DNA from 2 places in the Terrabacter lapilli genome. Region 2 is predicted to be linked to the other one. Evidence: riboswitches for the same ligand, from Rfam matches in the RefSeq annotation. Region 2 holds a riboswitch; the other holds the start of a gene.
The links. A riboswitch is a leader RNA that binds a small molecule or an ion and turns the genes downstream of it on or off. The one in region 2 is predicted to bind cobalamin.
Positions count from the first base shown of each region.

Region 1: another riboswitch for cobalamin. It lies ahead of ABD241_RS13950 (ribonucleoside-diphosphate reductase subunit alpha); the one in region 2 lies ahead of ABD241_RS05465 (SCO2322 family protein).

Region 1 covers NZ_BAAAPU010000008.1:55,163-62,137, reverse strand. The annotation lists gene ABD241_RS13970 (fatty acid--CoA ligase) at 1-648, opposite strand, end outside; gene ABD241_RS13965 (sodium:calcium antiporter) at 875-1,939, shown strand; gene ABD241_RS13960 (OTU domain-containing protein) at 1,961-2,089, opposite strand; gene ABD241_RS13955 (ribonucleotide-diphosphate reductase subunit beta) at 2,132-3,130, opposite strand; gene ABD241_RS13950 (ribonucleoside-diphosphate reductase subunit alpha) at 3,127-5,724, opposite strand; cobalamin riboswitch at 6,007-6,235, opposite strand; gene ABD241_RS13945 (carboxymuconolactone decarboxylase family protein) at 6,390-6,975, shown strand, end outside.
Region 2 covers NZ_BAAAPU010000003.1:875,205-882,179, forward strand. The annotation lists gene ABD241_RS05450 (ECF transporter S component) at 1-868, opposite strand, end outside; gene ABD241_RS05455 (ABC transporter ATP-binding protein) at 865-2,487, opposite strand; gene ABD241_RS05460 (energy-coupling factor transporter transmembrane component T) at 2,484-3,563, opposite strand; gene ABD241_RS05465 (SCO2322 family protein) at 3,580-4,320, opposite strand; cobalamin riboswitch at 4,412-4,569, opposite strand; gene ABD241_RS05470 (hypothetical protein) at 4,597-4,812, shown strand; gene ABD241_RS05475 (serine hydrolase domain-containing protein) at 4,809-6,185, shown strand; gene ABD241_RS05480 (DUF3043 domain-containing protein) at 6,281-6,859, opposite strand; gene ABD241_RS05485 (plastocyanin/azurin family copper-binding protein) at 6,959-6,975, opposite strand, start outside.

The DNA.
Region 1 (6,975 bases), on a different contig from region 2:
GGTGATCCCCAGCGAGGACGCGACGCCCATCGCGTGGAGGTAGTTGCTCCGGTGGGAGTAGACGACGCCCTTGGGGTGACCGGTCGTGCCGGAGGTGTAGCACATCGACGAGGCGTCGTCCTCGGACAGCCCCTCGGGCCAGTCGAAGCTCGTCGGCTCGCCCTCGATGAGCTCGGCGAAGTCGTGCACGCCCTCGGCGTGCTCGGCGAGGGCCGCCCTCGTGGCGTCGTCCACGGCACCGTTGAGGACGACGTGCCGCACGTCCGGCAGGTGCGGGAGCAGCCGGGAGAACGCCTCGGCGAGCGTGTTGTCGACGATGACCACCTGGCTACCGCCGTGCCGGGCCACGTAGACCAGCTGCTCGGGGAAGAGCCGGATGTTGAGCGCGTGCAGGACGGCGCCCATCGACGGCACCGCGAGGTAGGCCATGAGGTGCTCGGCGTTGTTCCACATGAAGGTGCCCACGCGCTGGTCCCCGGTGATGCCGAGGCCACGGAGGGCGTGGGCCAGCTGGGCCGCCTGCCGGCCGAGCTCGCGGTAGCTGGTGCGGCGGGCGCCGTCGCCCGTCCAGGTGACCACCTCGCTGTCGCCGTGCATCGTCGTGCCGAAGCGCAGGAGCGACGAGATGAGCAGAGGTGCGGTCTGCATGGTGCTCTTCATGTCCTGAGACTGCCACCAGCGACGCGGAGCCGCACCCCGTTCCGGACGGCCACCGGGCGGCCCGCTGGGGCAGGCCGACGTGACCAACCTCTCGTATGGGGGCGCTTCCGGTGGGTAGTGGACAAATGACTGCCACACCTCACTGCTCGTGGTGCCGAGCCCCGAGCCGACGAGAACCATCGACGAGAACCATCGACGAGAACCCAGGTGCCCCATGACGTTGTCGCTGCCCGTGCTGCTCTTCATCTTCGCCGCGGCGGCCGCAGCCATCTGGATCGCCGGCGTGCAGCTGTCGAAGCAGACCGACGTGCTGTCGACGCGCCTGCACCTCGGGGCGGCCCTGGGCGGTCTGATCCTGCTCGCCATCGCCACGAACCTGCCCGAGATAGCGATCGTGGCGAGCGCAGCGCTCTCCGGCAACGTCGGCGTGGCCGTGGGGAACATCCTGGGCGGCATCGCGATCCAGACCGTGGTGCTCGTGGCGCTGGACGCCTTCGGCATCAGCGGCAGACGGCCGCTCACCTACCAGGCGGCCTCCCTGGTCCTCGTGCTGGAGGGGGTCCTCGTCGTGGCCGTGCTCGCGGTCGTCATCGCCGGCAGCCAGCTGCCTGCGAGCCTCATCTGGTGGCGGCTCACCCCGGCCCCGGTGCTGATCACCGTCCTGTGGGTCGTCGGCCTGCTGCTGCTCCAGCGTGCCGGCACGCACCTGCCCTGGCACGAGTCGGGTGAGGCCCCGGACAACCAGGGACCCCCGAAGGGCCACTCCCAGCAGAAGACGGAGCAGGACGCCTCCTCGAAGGGCATCAGCACCGCGAAGTCGGCCACCGTTTTCGGCGTCTCCGCCCTCGTCACGCTCGCAGCCGGAGTGGTCCTCGAGCGCAGCGGCGACGCCATCGCCGGGCACATCGGCCTCTCCGGGGTGCTCTTCGGCGCCACGGTGCTCGCCGCGGCCACGTCGCTCCCCGAGCTGTCGACCGGCCTGACGTCGGTGCGGCAGGGCGACTACCAGCTGGCCGTGAGCGACATCTTCGGCGGCAACGCGTTCCTGCCCGTGCTGTTCCTGCTCGCCACGCTGCTGTCCGGCAAGGCGGTCCTGCCGCATGCGCAGAACACCGACATCTACCTCACCGCCCTCGGGGTGCTGCTGACCGTCGTCTACGTCGTCGGACTGGTGTTCCGGCCGCAGCGCCGGCGGGCGCGTATGGGTGTCGACTCGACCGTCGTGCTGGTGCTCTATGCCCTGGGCGTGGCCGGCCTGTTCGCCGTCGCCGGCTCGTAGCCGACCTACCGGAGAGCCGACCTACCAGAAGGCGAGGATGAGGTCCTCGACCGCACCGCGCAGCCACTCGTGGAAGTCGGGGGTCCTGCCGAGGTGGTGGGCCAAGGCCCGGCGGGCGTTCGGCCCGCGGGCGTACGCGTGCAGCCCCACGCGTACGCCCGCGGTCGACCCAGCCGTGTGCCGTCGGTGCGGTCAGCGGGTGTGTGCGCCGACCTCGTAGCTCGTGTTCGTCGCCTCGAAGAAGTTGACGAGCTCGAGCGTGTCGTTGGCCGCGGCCATCCACTTCGCCGGGTTGCTGACGCCGTAGTGCGCCTCGAACCCGAGCTCCTCCAGCCGCCGGTCGGCGAGGTAGCGCACGTAGGTGTTGAGGTAGCTCGCGTTGAGCCCCAGGATCCCGCCCGGGAGCAGGTCGTGGTTGTAGCGCTCCTCCAGCTCGACCGCGTCGAGGATCATCTGCCGGATCTCGTCGGCGAACTCGGCCGTCTGCAGCTCCGGGTTCTCCTCGAGGACCGTGAGGACGAGGTTGATCCCGAACTTCAGGTGCAGGCTCTCGTCGCGCACCACCCAGTCGATGAGCGAGCCGAAGTTGCGCAGCAGGTTCCGCTGCCGGAAGCTCAGCGCGACCATGAACCCGCTGTAGAACCAGATGCCCTCGAGGATCACGTTGTACGCGACGAGGTTGCGCACGAAGTCGCGCTTGCCCTCCACCGTGGTGATGTCGAGCGTCTGCTCGGTCATCCGGCCGAGGTAGCGCAGCTCGAACGCCTCCTTGGCGGCCATCGACGGCGTCTCGACGTGGGCGGCATACGCGGCCTGCCGGTCGATCGGGAACGTCTCGAGGACGTACTCGAAGGCGACGCAGTGGTTGGCCTCCTCCCACATCTGCTTGGCGAGGTAGAGGTGCGCCTCAGGGGCGTTCACGTAGGGGTAGACGCCGAAGGCGAGGGCCTTGTTGACGAGCAGCTCGTTGGGGTTGAAGTAGCTCATCAGGAAGGTGACCGCGTGCTTCTCCTCGTCGGTCATCCGGGCGAAGTCGGCGAGGTCCTCGCCGAGCTGCACCTCGTGCGGGAACCACGTGTTGGCCACGGCCTGCTCGTAGAGCCCGTAGGCCCACGGGTAGCGGATCGGCTTGAGCAGCAGGCCTTCTGCGAGCCCGGTGCCGAGGATGGTGGGGTTCTGGTAGTGGCTCACTGGCAGGCCTCGCAGTTCAGTCGCTCCTGGGGGTCGGTCGGGCACACGAGCTCGGACTCCACGGGAGCCAGCTCCAGCGACTCCGCGAGCGCCTTCGTGACGGTGGGCGTCATCGTCACGGCGGGCGCCGCGGGCGCCGGTGGTGGAGGCGACCCCACTGCCGGGGCCGGTCGGGCGAAGCCGAAGCCTCCGCCCGAGCGTCCCGTGGCGGTCGCCTTGTTGACCCGCACCGTCGACTGCTCGGCGGTGTGCCGCGGCTTCACATGCAGGTAGTAGGTGGTCTTGACGCCCATCCGCCAGGCGGCGGCGTAGATCTGCGCCATCTCGGCGACGTCGCGGGTCTCGAGGTACATGTTGCGGCTGATCGCCTGGTCGACCCACTTCTGCGCGCGGGCCGCGACGTGCAGGAACGCGTACGGCGACAGCTGGAACGACGTGCGGTAGGCCTCGCGCACCGGCGCCGGGATGGCCTCGATCGACTGCACGTCGCCCTGCGAGCGCAGCAGCTCCTCGCGCACGTGCTCCCACAGCCCGAGCTGCTTGAGCGTCGCGACGAGGTTGCGGTTGACCTCGAGGAACTTCCCGGAGCTCGTCGTGCGGCTGAACAGCTGGGAGAACTGCGGGTCGAGACCCGGGGTCGTGCCGGCGACCAGCCCGATCGAGGCGGTCGGGGCGACCGCCATGAGCGTCGCATTGCGCATGCCGCCGGCGACCTTCTCGCGCAGGCGATCCCAGTCGAGTCGTGACGTCCGGTCGACCTCGACGCCGACACCACGGTCGGCCTCCAGGTCGTCGATCGTGTCGAGGGGGACCCGCCCTCGCGACCACCCCGACCCCGCGAAGTTGGGGTAGCTCCCCCGGCTGCGGGCGAGCTCGGCGCTCTCGTCGATGGCGGTGTGGCTGATGAACTCGCTGAGACGGTCGACCAGCTCGAGGGACGCCTCGCCGCCGTAGGTGATGCCGAGGCGCTCGACCACGTCGGTGAAGCCCATCATGCCGAGGCCGATCGCGCGGTTGACCTCGTTGGACTGCTCGGACTCGGCCACCGATGAGAGCGTGATGTCGATGAGGTTGTCGAGCTGGCGGACGGCCGTGCGGACCGTCGCCTCGAGGCGCGGCCAGTCGATGACGGCGTCGAGGTCGGGCGCCCCACCGGGGCGCACGGAGCCGTCGGAGGCGTCGGCGAGCACGTCGGCGCGCAGGTGGCGCGCGAGGTTGACCGACGCGAGGTTGCAGACGGCCGTGTTGTCCCGGTCCTGCGGGAGGGTGATCTCGGTGCAGAGGTTCGACAGGTGGATCGTGCCCGTGTTGTCGTTGAGCGCCCGCAGGTTGATCGTGTCCTTCCACGTCAGCCACGGGTGCGAGGCCGTCTGCAGCGCGACGAGGATGGCGGTGAACTGCTCACGCGCCCGGACCGTGCGGAACGTCCGCAGCCGCCCCTGCTCGGCCAGCTCGACGTACTCGGCGTAGCGGCGGCTGAACGCGGCACCGGTCAGCTCGACCAGGTCCGGCGTCTCGAGCGGGTCGAAGAGGTACCACGTCTCGTCCCGCTCCACGCGGCGCATGAACTCGTCGGAGATCCACACGGCGGTGTTGGCGGTGCGGGTGCGCCGGTAGGGGTCGCCGGCCTGCTGGCGCAGGTCGAGGAACTGCGGGAAGTCCAGGTGCCAGTTCTCCATGTAGAAGCACAGCGCCCCGAACTTCTTGCCGCCGCGCGAGATGGCCCGCAGCGTCGAGTCGATGGTGTGCATGAACGGGATCGGCCCGGTGGAGGTGGTGTTGTTGCTGCGGATCGGTGACCCCTCGGCGCGCAGCTTGGTCACCGACAGCCCGATGCCGCCGGTGCCCTTGGTGATCCACATGACGTCGCGCACGCTCTTGGCGATGTGCTCGATGTCGTCCTCCATCTGCATGACGAAGCAGTTGGACAGCTGCGGCTGTGGGGTGCCCGCGTTGACGAGCGTCGAGCCGGCCGGGAGGTACTCCAGGCGCGCCATGGCCCGGTAGAAGCGGATGGCCGAGGCTGTCGCGTCGTCCTCGTTGAGGGACAGGCCCATCGCGACACGCATCCAGAAGTACTGCGGCACCTCCACGTCCGTGCCGCCCGGGCCGCTGAGCAGGTAGCGGTTGCGCATGGTGACGACGCCGATGTAGGTGAGCAGCTCGTCGTGCTCGGGGTCGAGCTCGTCGGCGAGGCGCTCGAGGTCGAAGCCCGTGGCCAGGCGCCGGTCGAGCGACCCGGCCTCCACGGCGTCGCGGACGTAGCCGGGGAACCTCGCCCGGTGGAGCAGCGTCAGCTCGCGCGGCGTCTCGTAGCCACCGAGCACCCGCTTGTAGAGGGTCTTGAGCAGCAGGCGGGCCGCGACGCGGTCGAACGCCGGGTCGTCCTTGACGTTCTGGACGGCGACCTGGATGGCGGCCTGGTCGAGCTGCTCGGTCGTGATCCCGTCGAAGAGGGTGATCGCCAGCTCGGAGGCGATCTGGACGGTCAGACCGACGGCGTTCTCCAGGCCCTCCGTGGCGCGCTCGACGGCGCGGTTGATCCGGTCGGCGTCGAAGGGCTCCCGCGAGCCGTCGCGCTTGGTGACCGACACCCGTGCGGGCGCGGGCGAGCTCGTGGGTGCGGTGCCGGCCGGCGTGCCCGCGTCGTGTGCGCCGGGCGCGGGCTGGCTGCTGCCCGCCCGGTCGGTGGTGTCGTGCAGTGGGGTGTTCACGGCTGTCTCCTCGCAGCGTGGGCGACGGTCCGCCCGGCGTGAGGAGTGCAGGGAACGACGGCTGCGCCACGATGCGACCCGCTGGCGAGCAGCGCATCGGTCGACATCGGTCAACCGTTGTCCACGAGCCCTCCCTCGGGGCCTGACGGACCACCGCGTGAGGTCTCACGCGGTGCGCTGGCAGGTCTTCGGACTCGCGGGCGTGCACACCGCCCGATCTGCTCGGACGGTCCGTCTCCTACTGGTCGCCGCTTCCCGGGCCCGGGGGCCCAGTGCTCTTGACGACGGTCGTTCCCACTCACCGCTGCGGGGCAGTCCCGGACTCTCACCGGGTTCCCTCTTGCGACGACGTCTCTGGCTGAGGCGTCGAACCAGCTGCGGGACAGACACTATCCCTAGTGGCGCACTTGGCCATGAACCCCACATCTTGCGCGTGTCGGATCGGGCCGCGGCCGGAGCCGCGCGACACCCGCCGCGTCGAAGCGCCCGTGGATCTCGCCGTCGCTCACGTAGCGGGACGAGCTGCACCGGGAACAGACTGGATCATGTTCATCGACACCGTGCCCGAGGAAGCCGCGGGCGGCGAGCTCGCCGAGTACTACCGACAGCAGCGCGACTCGTGGGGCTTCCTGCCCAACTACGCGTTCGCCTTCGCCACCCGCCCCGACGTGGCCCGGGCGTGGGGCGGCCTCAACACCACCATCCGCAACGGGATGGACCGTCGGCTCTTCGAGCTGGCCACCATCGCGGCCGCTCGAGCGCTTCGCTCCACGTACTGCACCGCCGCCCACTCGAAGTTCCTGCGGGACGTGTGCGGTGACGAGGAGTCGCTGGAGGCGATCGCCCGTGAGCCGGACGGCGCGTCACTGGGCGCCCTGGACCGCGCGGTGTTCCGGTTCGCAGCCAAGGTGGCGACCGACGCCCCGTCCGTCGAGCAGTCCGACGTCGACGAGCTGCGCGAGCTCGGGCTCACGGACCGCGACGTCGCCGACATCGTGTTCGCGGCGGCAGCCCGGTCGTTCTTCACCCGGGTCCTCGACGGGCTCGGTGCGCAGCTGGACGCGCAGACGGCTGCGGAGTTCGCGCCGGGGCTGCTCGACTCCATGGTCGTGGGGCGGCCCGCAGCGACAG
Region 2 (6,975 bases):
ACGCCGCAGTGCTGTCGGGGGTGCGCCCGCGGGTGCCCTCGGGGCTGCCGGGCGTGGTCTCGGGGGCGGCGGGCCCGAACACGACCGGCACGCCGAAGGCCGCGCGCCGGGCCCCGCGGCGGAACACCCGCAGCAGCGCCGGACCGGCGAGCAGGACGAGCAGGGCGTTCAGGAATCCCCGCGGCAGGTCCCAACCGAGCGAGGTCGCGAGGTAGAACACGGCGTAGTGGGCGAGGTTCTCCGAGAGCGGGGCGCCGGGCACGAAGCTCATCCCCTCCGGTCCGCCGGCGCCGACGAAGGGCCAGAACCACAGGTTCATGAAGATCCCGAAGGCGAGGCCCGTCACGAGGGCGTAGCCGGCGATCACCCAACGCTCGGCCCGGCTGCCCGGCCGGACCGGCAGCAGCCCGGCCCCGAGACCGATGCCTCCGGCGCAGATCATCTGGAAGGGCAGCCAGGGGCCCACGCCGCCGGTGAGCAGGGCGCCCGTCGTGACGGCCAGGGCCCCTGCGACGAAGCCGACCCCCGGGCCGAGCACGCAGCCGGCGACGATGACGATGAAGAACATCGGCTCGAGGCCGGCGGTGCCGGCGCTCAGCAGCCGCAGCCCGCCGCCCGCGGCGGCGGCCACCCCGAGGACGGCGATGGTCTTGGGCTCGAGGCGGCCGGCCGTGACCTCGGCCAGGCACACGATCGCGAGCAGGCCGAGCAGGACGGCGAAGAGCCACGGTGCGTCGTTGCCGTGGTCGCGGGCGACCTCGCCGCTGACGAAGAACGGCCAGGTGAAGGCGACGAGACCCACCAGGCCCACGACGGCCACCGACACGACGGCCGGCCACCGCAGCGGGATGACGCGCCGCGCGGTCACGCGATCCTCTCCAGCGCTCCGGCCACCTCGGCGACGGTGAGCCACGTCTGGGGGAGGAGCACCTTCGTCACCTGTGGCGCGAAGGCCGGGGACGAGGCGAGGACCTCGCGTGCCGGGCCGTCGGTCACCACCTCACCGTCGGCAAGGATGACGACCCGGTCGGCGACCTCGGCGGCCAGCTCGACGTCGTGGGTGGCCAGGACGACCGTCGTGCCGTCCTGCGCGAGGGCGACGAGCAGCTCGCCGAGCCGCTTCTTGGCGCCGTAGTCGAGGCCGCGGGTCGGCTCGTCGAGCAGGAGCACCTCGGGGGAGCCGGCCAGGATGACGGCCAGGGCCAGCTCCAGGCGCTGTCCCTCCGAGAGGTCACGCGGGTGTGTGGCTGCAGGGATGCCCCCGGAGATGCGGTCGAGCAACGTCCTGGCGGTTCCGGGTGCGGCCCCGAAGTCTGCGTCGGCGGCGGCGCACTCGGCGCCCACCGAGTCGGTGTAGAGGAGCAGCTCCGGGTGCTGCGGCACCAGTCCCACCCGGTGGACCCGCTGGCGGGCAGGCGTGGCGTGCGGGTCCACGCGGTCGCTCCCGACGCGCACGTTGCCGCCCGCGAGCGGGAGCTGGGCGGTGATGGCGCCGAGGAGAGTCGACTTGCCGGCCCCGTTGCGGCCCATCAGCGTGGTGACCGAGCCGCGGGCGACCGTCAGGTCGAGTCCCTCGACCACCACGCGGCCGCCTCGCGACACCCGGATGCCCGAGATGCTGACCGCGTCGTCGGGTCCGATGGCCCGTCCGCCGGCCACGGCGCCGGGGGCGGTGGCGCCCAGCGCCTCTCGCAGGCCCGCGGCCCGTCGCCGGGCGTCGCGGATCGACAGGGGTGTCGGCGACCACCCCACGAGCCGCGAGAGGCCCACGACCGGCGGGTAGATCTGCGAGCTCAGCATGGCGTCCGACGGGTCGAGCAGGTCGGAGACGTGTCCGTCGTCGATGAGCAGGACGCGGTCGGCGTGGTGCACGACGCGCTCGAGGCGGTGCTCGGCGAGCACGACCGTGACGCCCAGGTCGTGGACGATGCGGTGCAGTGACGCGAGCACCTCCTCCGCGGCGACGGGGTCCAGGGCGGAGGTGGGCTCGTCGAGGACGAGCACCCGAGGCCCGGCGGCGAACAGCGCCGCGATGGCGACGCGCTGCTGCTGGCCTCCCGACAGCGCGCGCAGCGACCGTGCCCGCAAGGGCGTCAGGCCGAAGAGGTCGAGGGTCTCCTCGACGCGTCGGCGGATCGTCGTGGGGTCCAGGCCCATCGTCTCCATGCCGTACGCGACCTCGTCCTCGACGACGTCCGTGACGAAGGTGGACGAGGGGTTCTGCTCGACCAGGCCCACGACGGTGGCGAGGTCGCGGGGACGGTGCTCGGCGGTGTCGAGGCCGTCGACGAGGACTCGACCGCTGAGGGTGCCCCCGCTGAAGTGGGGCACCAGGCCGTTGATCGTGCGCAGCAGCGTCGACTTGCCGCTCCCGGTCGGGCCCACGACGAGGACGAGCTCGCCCTCGGGGATCTCGAGGCTGACGTCGTGGAGGCTGGCTGCCGGGGCGTCGGCATACTGCACCGAGACGTGCTCGAAGGTGATCATGCGGTGGTCTCCCGGGGACGCGGCGTGACCCAGGCGGGCACGGCCGCAAGGGCGATGGCGAGAACGGCGACCAGGGGCACCACGGGCAGCTCGGCGCGCTGGGCCGGGGTCACTCCCGCCCAGCCTCGCGCGGAGGCCACGAGGAGGACGGCGGCCGGCACGGCGCCGGTGACGACGGTGACGGTCTCGGTCCAGGTCCAGCGGTCGCGCCGGTGCCGCGAGCGCGGGTCGCGCGAGGCCCCGACGACGAGGCTGGCCGCCGCGAGGAGGGCCCCGAGGACGAGGACGGGCAGCCCGAGCACACCACCGGCCGACGCGTCGAGCAGGCCGTAGAGCCCGGCGAGCACGCCGACGAGGCCGGCCAGCGCCAAGCTGGTGGCGGCGCGCCGGCTCGTCGGGGTCGAGGTCACCGCTCGGCCGTAGCCACGCGACTCCATGGACGCCGCCAGGCCGAGGGAGCGCTCGAACGCCGTCTCGAGCACCGGCACCGCCAGCCGCGCCATCTCGCGCAGTCCCCGGCTGTCCCGCCCGCGCAGCGTGCGCGCGGCGCGGACGTCCCGGGCGTCGCTGAGCAGCTGGGGAGCGAACGTCAGGCCGACGACGACCGCGGTGCCGACGTCGTAAAGGGTCGCGGGTAGGTAGCGCAGCAGCCGTCGAGGGCTCGCGAGCGCGTTGGCGGCGCCGAGGCACGCGAGGACTGCAGCGAGGCGCAGGGCGTCGTAGGCGGCATACAGCAGCGACTCGAGCGTCACCGGGCCGCCGAGGCGGATGCCCGCGGCCCACCCCGGTAGCGGCACGCTGGGCAGGGTCACGACCACCGTGGTGCCGGCGACGCCGTTGCCGAGCACGGCCGTGACGACCACGCGGAAGGCCACCACGACGGCGCCGATGGCGAGGAAGGCGGGCAGCGGGTTGGGTGTGGCCGTGTCCCGGCGCTCACTGACCACGAGGACGCACACGCCGATCACGAGGAGCAGCAGCAGCGGGTTGGTGGTGCGGGAGGCCGCCGTGGCAAGGCCCAGCCCCCACAGCCACCAGGCTGCGGGGTGCTGGAGCCTCGCACGGAGCTGGCGCACGCCCGGCGTCGCCCCCTCAGGCGTTCCGGCGGGCGCGCGAGCGCACCAGCAGGTAGCCGACGAGGGCGAGCAGGAGCAGACCGACGATGACGTAGGCCGCCACGTTGGCCCCTGACGTCGAGGACGTCGCCGACGTGGAGGACGACGCGATGTCGGAGGCACCGGGCGTGGCTGACGGGGTGGAGGCGCTGGCCGCCGGGCCGGCGATGGAGATGGGCTGGTCCTTGGCCTTCGCCTCGGGGCTGACCTCCTTGACCGCGCCACCGCAGTCGGTGGCCGGGTAGCCGGCGATCGCGCAGACCAGGCCCTTCTCGGCCCGCACCTCGCCCGCCGTCGCGAGCACGGCCGAGCTGGTCGCGTCGGTGGGCACGACGGCACACGAGGCCTTGGGCTGGGGCGGGGTGGCGCCGTCGGCCGCGTCGGCCGGACGGCCGAAGTCGAGGACGAGGCCGACGCGCTTCTTGCCGGCCTGGGCCGGCGTCGCGCCGCACAGCTGGTCGAAGGTCAGGACCGCACGCGGGAAGCGCGTCGAGGACTCGTCGGCGACGGCGAAGCGCCAGCCCTCGACGGTGCCGTCCTTGGGGACCGTCTGGTCCGGGCCTTTCTGGGCGAAGGCCCAGGTCGTGCCGGTGAGCTGGAAGAAGCCCCAGTAGCGGTAGGCGGCGGCCTGGGCCGGCGCGAGCGTCAGGGCCGAGAGACAGGCCGCGACGACGGCGGCGAGCAGCACCCGGATGGGGGCACGACGAACGGTGGACATGGTTCCCTCCTCGCGGTCGGACACCATGTCGGGTCGCTGGCTGGAGCCGGCCCGGCGGGGTGACTCCGGTCCGCATTCCACGACAGACTGACAAAGGAGCCGTTCGGACGCGGGTTTTCCGGCTTGCCACTCGAGACGACCGGCGTCTCGGGAGGAGTAACGGTTGCGGGTCAGCGCCGGATTCTCACCGGCTTGCCCCATCGTCCTTCGGTTAAGGCGAACCGTCGCACGCGCGCCCGCCGCGCGTCAAACGCGCCGCCAACTAGGGTGGCGGGCATGAGTGCTGACTGGTCCTGGCTCTTCCTCGACGCCCACGGGAACCCGATGCAGGGGGAGGGACTCGCGACTGCGGGCTTCCCCACCCAGAGCGATGCCGAGAGCTACCTCGGCGAGTCCTGGCGTGAGCTGCTCGCGGCCGGGGTCGAGGCGGTCACCCTGCGCCAGAACGACTCCGTCGTCTACGGCCCGATGAGCCTGCGGGCGGCGGAGTGAGCGGCGGGCCGGGTCCCAGCACCGCAGGAGACCAGGAGGGCCTGTCGGCGGGGCTGGCGCGGGACCTCCTCGGCCGCGTCGTCGCCGCGCAGCGCTCGTGGCGCGCCCCCGGCGTGAGCGTCGGGGTCGTCCGGGACGGCCGCCTCGTCTGGTCCGCGCACGTCGGCTCGGCGCGCCTGGCGCCGGCGGCGGTGCCTGCCGACGACGACACCCAGTTCATGATCGGCTCGGTCACGAAGACGTTCACCGCGCTGGCGGTCATGTCGCTGCGCGACGAGGGCCTGCTCTCGCTCGACGACACCCTCGAGACGTACCTGCCGGGCACCACGCACGCACGAGTCCCGCTGCGCCAGATGCTGGCGCACGCCTCCGGCCTGCAGCGCGAGCCGGTGGGCAACATCTGGGAGAGCCTGGCCGCGCCGGAGCGCGAGGAGTTCCTCGCCGGTGTCGAGAAGGCCGAGCAGGTGCTCCCGCCGCACCACGCCTTCCACTACTCCAACCTCGCGTACGGCCTGCTCGGCGAGGTCGTCAAGCGCGTCACGGGCAAGGACTGGGAGCAGGTCGTGCGCGAGCGGGTGCTCACGCCGCTCGGCATGACCCGGACCGGTCTGACGCCGGCCGAGGACCGGGCCCTCGGCTACCAAGTAGACCCCTACGCCGGGACCGCCCGCGAGGAGCCGCTCTTCGCGCTCGGCGCGACGGCACCGTTCGGTGGGCTGTGGTCGACTGTGGCCGACCTCGGCCGTTACGCCGCCTACGTCGCTGCGCCCGACGACCGGGTGGTCCGTCCCGAGACCGTCGAGGAGATGTGCAGGCCGATCATCATGACCGACGTCGACGGGTGGAGCGGCGCCTACGGCCTCGGCTTCGGCATGGGCCGCCGCGGCGACCGGGTCTACGTCGGTCACGGCGGGGCCATGCCGGGCTTCCTGACCGGGCTGCGGGTGCGCCGCAAGGAGGGCGTCGGTGCCGTCGTCCTCGCCAACGCCACTTCGGGGGCCCTCACGCTCAAGCTCGCCACCGACCTCGTGGAGGCGGTCCTCGGCGCCGAGCCGTCCCTGGCTGCGCCGTGGGTCCCGGAGGCTCCGCAGCCCGAGCTCACGGAGCTGCTCGGCCTGTGGTGGTCCGAGGGGTCGCCCATCACGTTCTACGTTCGCGACGGGCAGCTGTGGTCACGTCTGTCCGAGGACGACCCACTGTCCGAGACGCGGTACGCAGCCGAGGGCGCCGACCGGTTCCGTGCCGTCGAGGGGCGCGAGCGCGGGGAGCTTCTCGAGGTCGTGCGGGACGCGGACGGGTCGGTGGACAAGCTGTACTTCGCCACGTATGCCGTCACGCGGGCGCCGCTCGCCTTCGCCGACCTGCAGGCCTGAGCAGGGAGAAGCCTGGCCGGGGCAGTGGGCGGCCCACTGGCCGGCCAGGCTGGTCCGGGCCGGTCGGAGGACCGGCCCGGGTGTCGGGCGGTCGGTCAGGCCGGGTGCTCGCCGCGGGCGACCTGCGGCTTCGGCATCCGCGTGCGGCGCATCTGGAAGGCGCGCATGATCGCGTACCACGCGTCGCCGCGCTCGGCCGAGCCGAACTTGTCCTCGACCTTGCGTCGCGTGCGTCGCCACATCAGGAGGGCGTCGCCGATGGCCACGAGGATGAGGCCGTAGACCATCACGAAGACGAGCAGCAGCGCCCAGCTCTGCCGGACGAAGCTGAGCAGCAGCACGATGAGCATGACGGGGAGCATGAACTCGCCGATGTTCCAGCGGGAGTCGACCGAGTCGCGGATGAACCGGCGACGCGGGCCCTTGTCGCGCTCCGGCAGGTACTTCTCGTTGCCGGTCATCATGCCGGCGCGCTGCTTGGCCATCGCCTCACGTCGAGCCGCCTTGTCCTGCGCGCTCGCTGCCTTGCGGTCGGTGACGATGAGCGGACGCTTGTTGAGGGCCTCCTGCTCGCGCCGCTTCGGCGTGGGCCGGTTCTTCGCGCCCGGGCGGGCCGGGTCCGCCGGCGCCGTGGGGGCGAGCTCGTCGTTGAGGGTCTTCTTGCGTCCGAACACCCGGCCAGTCTAAGGGGACGCGGGACCACCTCAGACCGAGCACCGGCGAAGGTGGCGGTAGGGGAGACGTCCCCGACCGTGACCCCGTCGGCTCCCCGCCTACTTGATGACGAGCG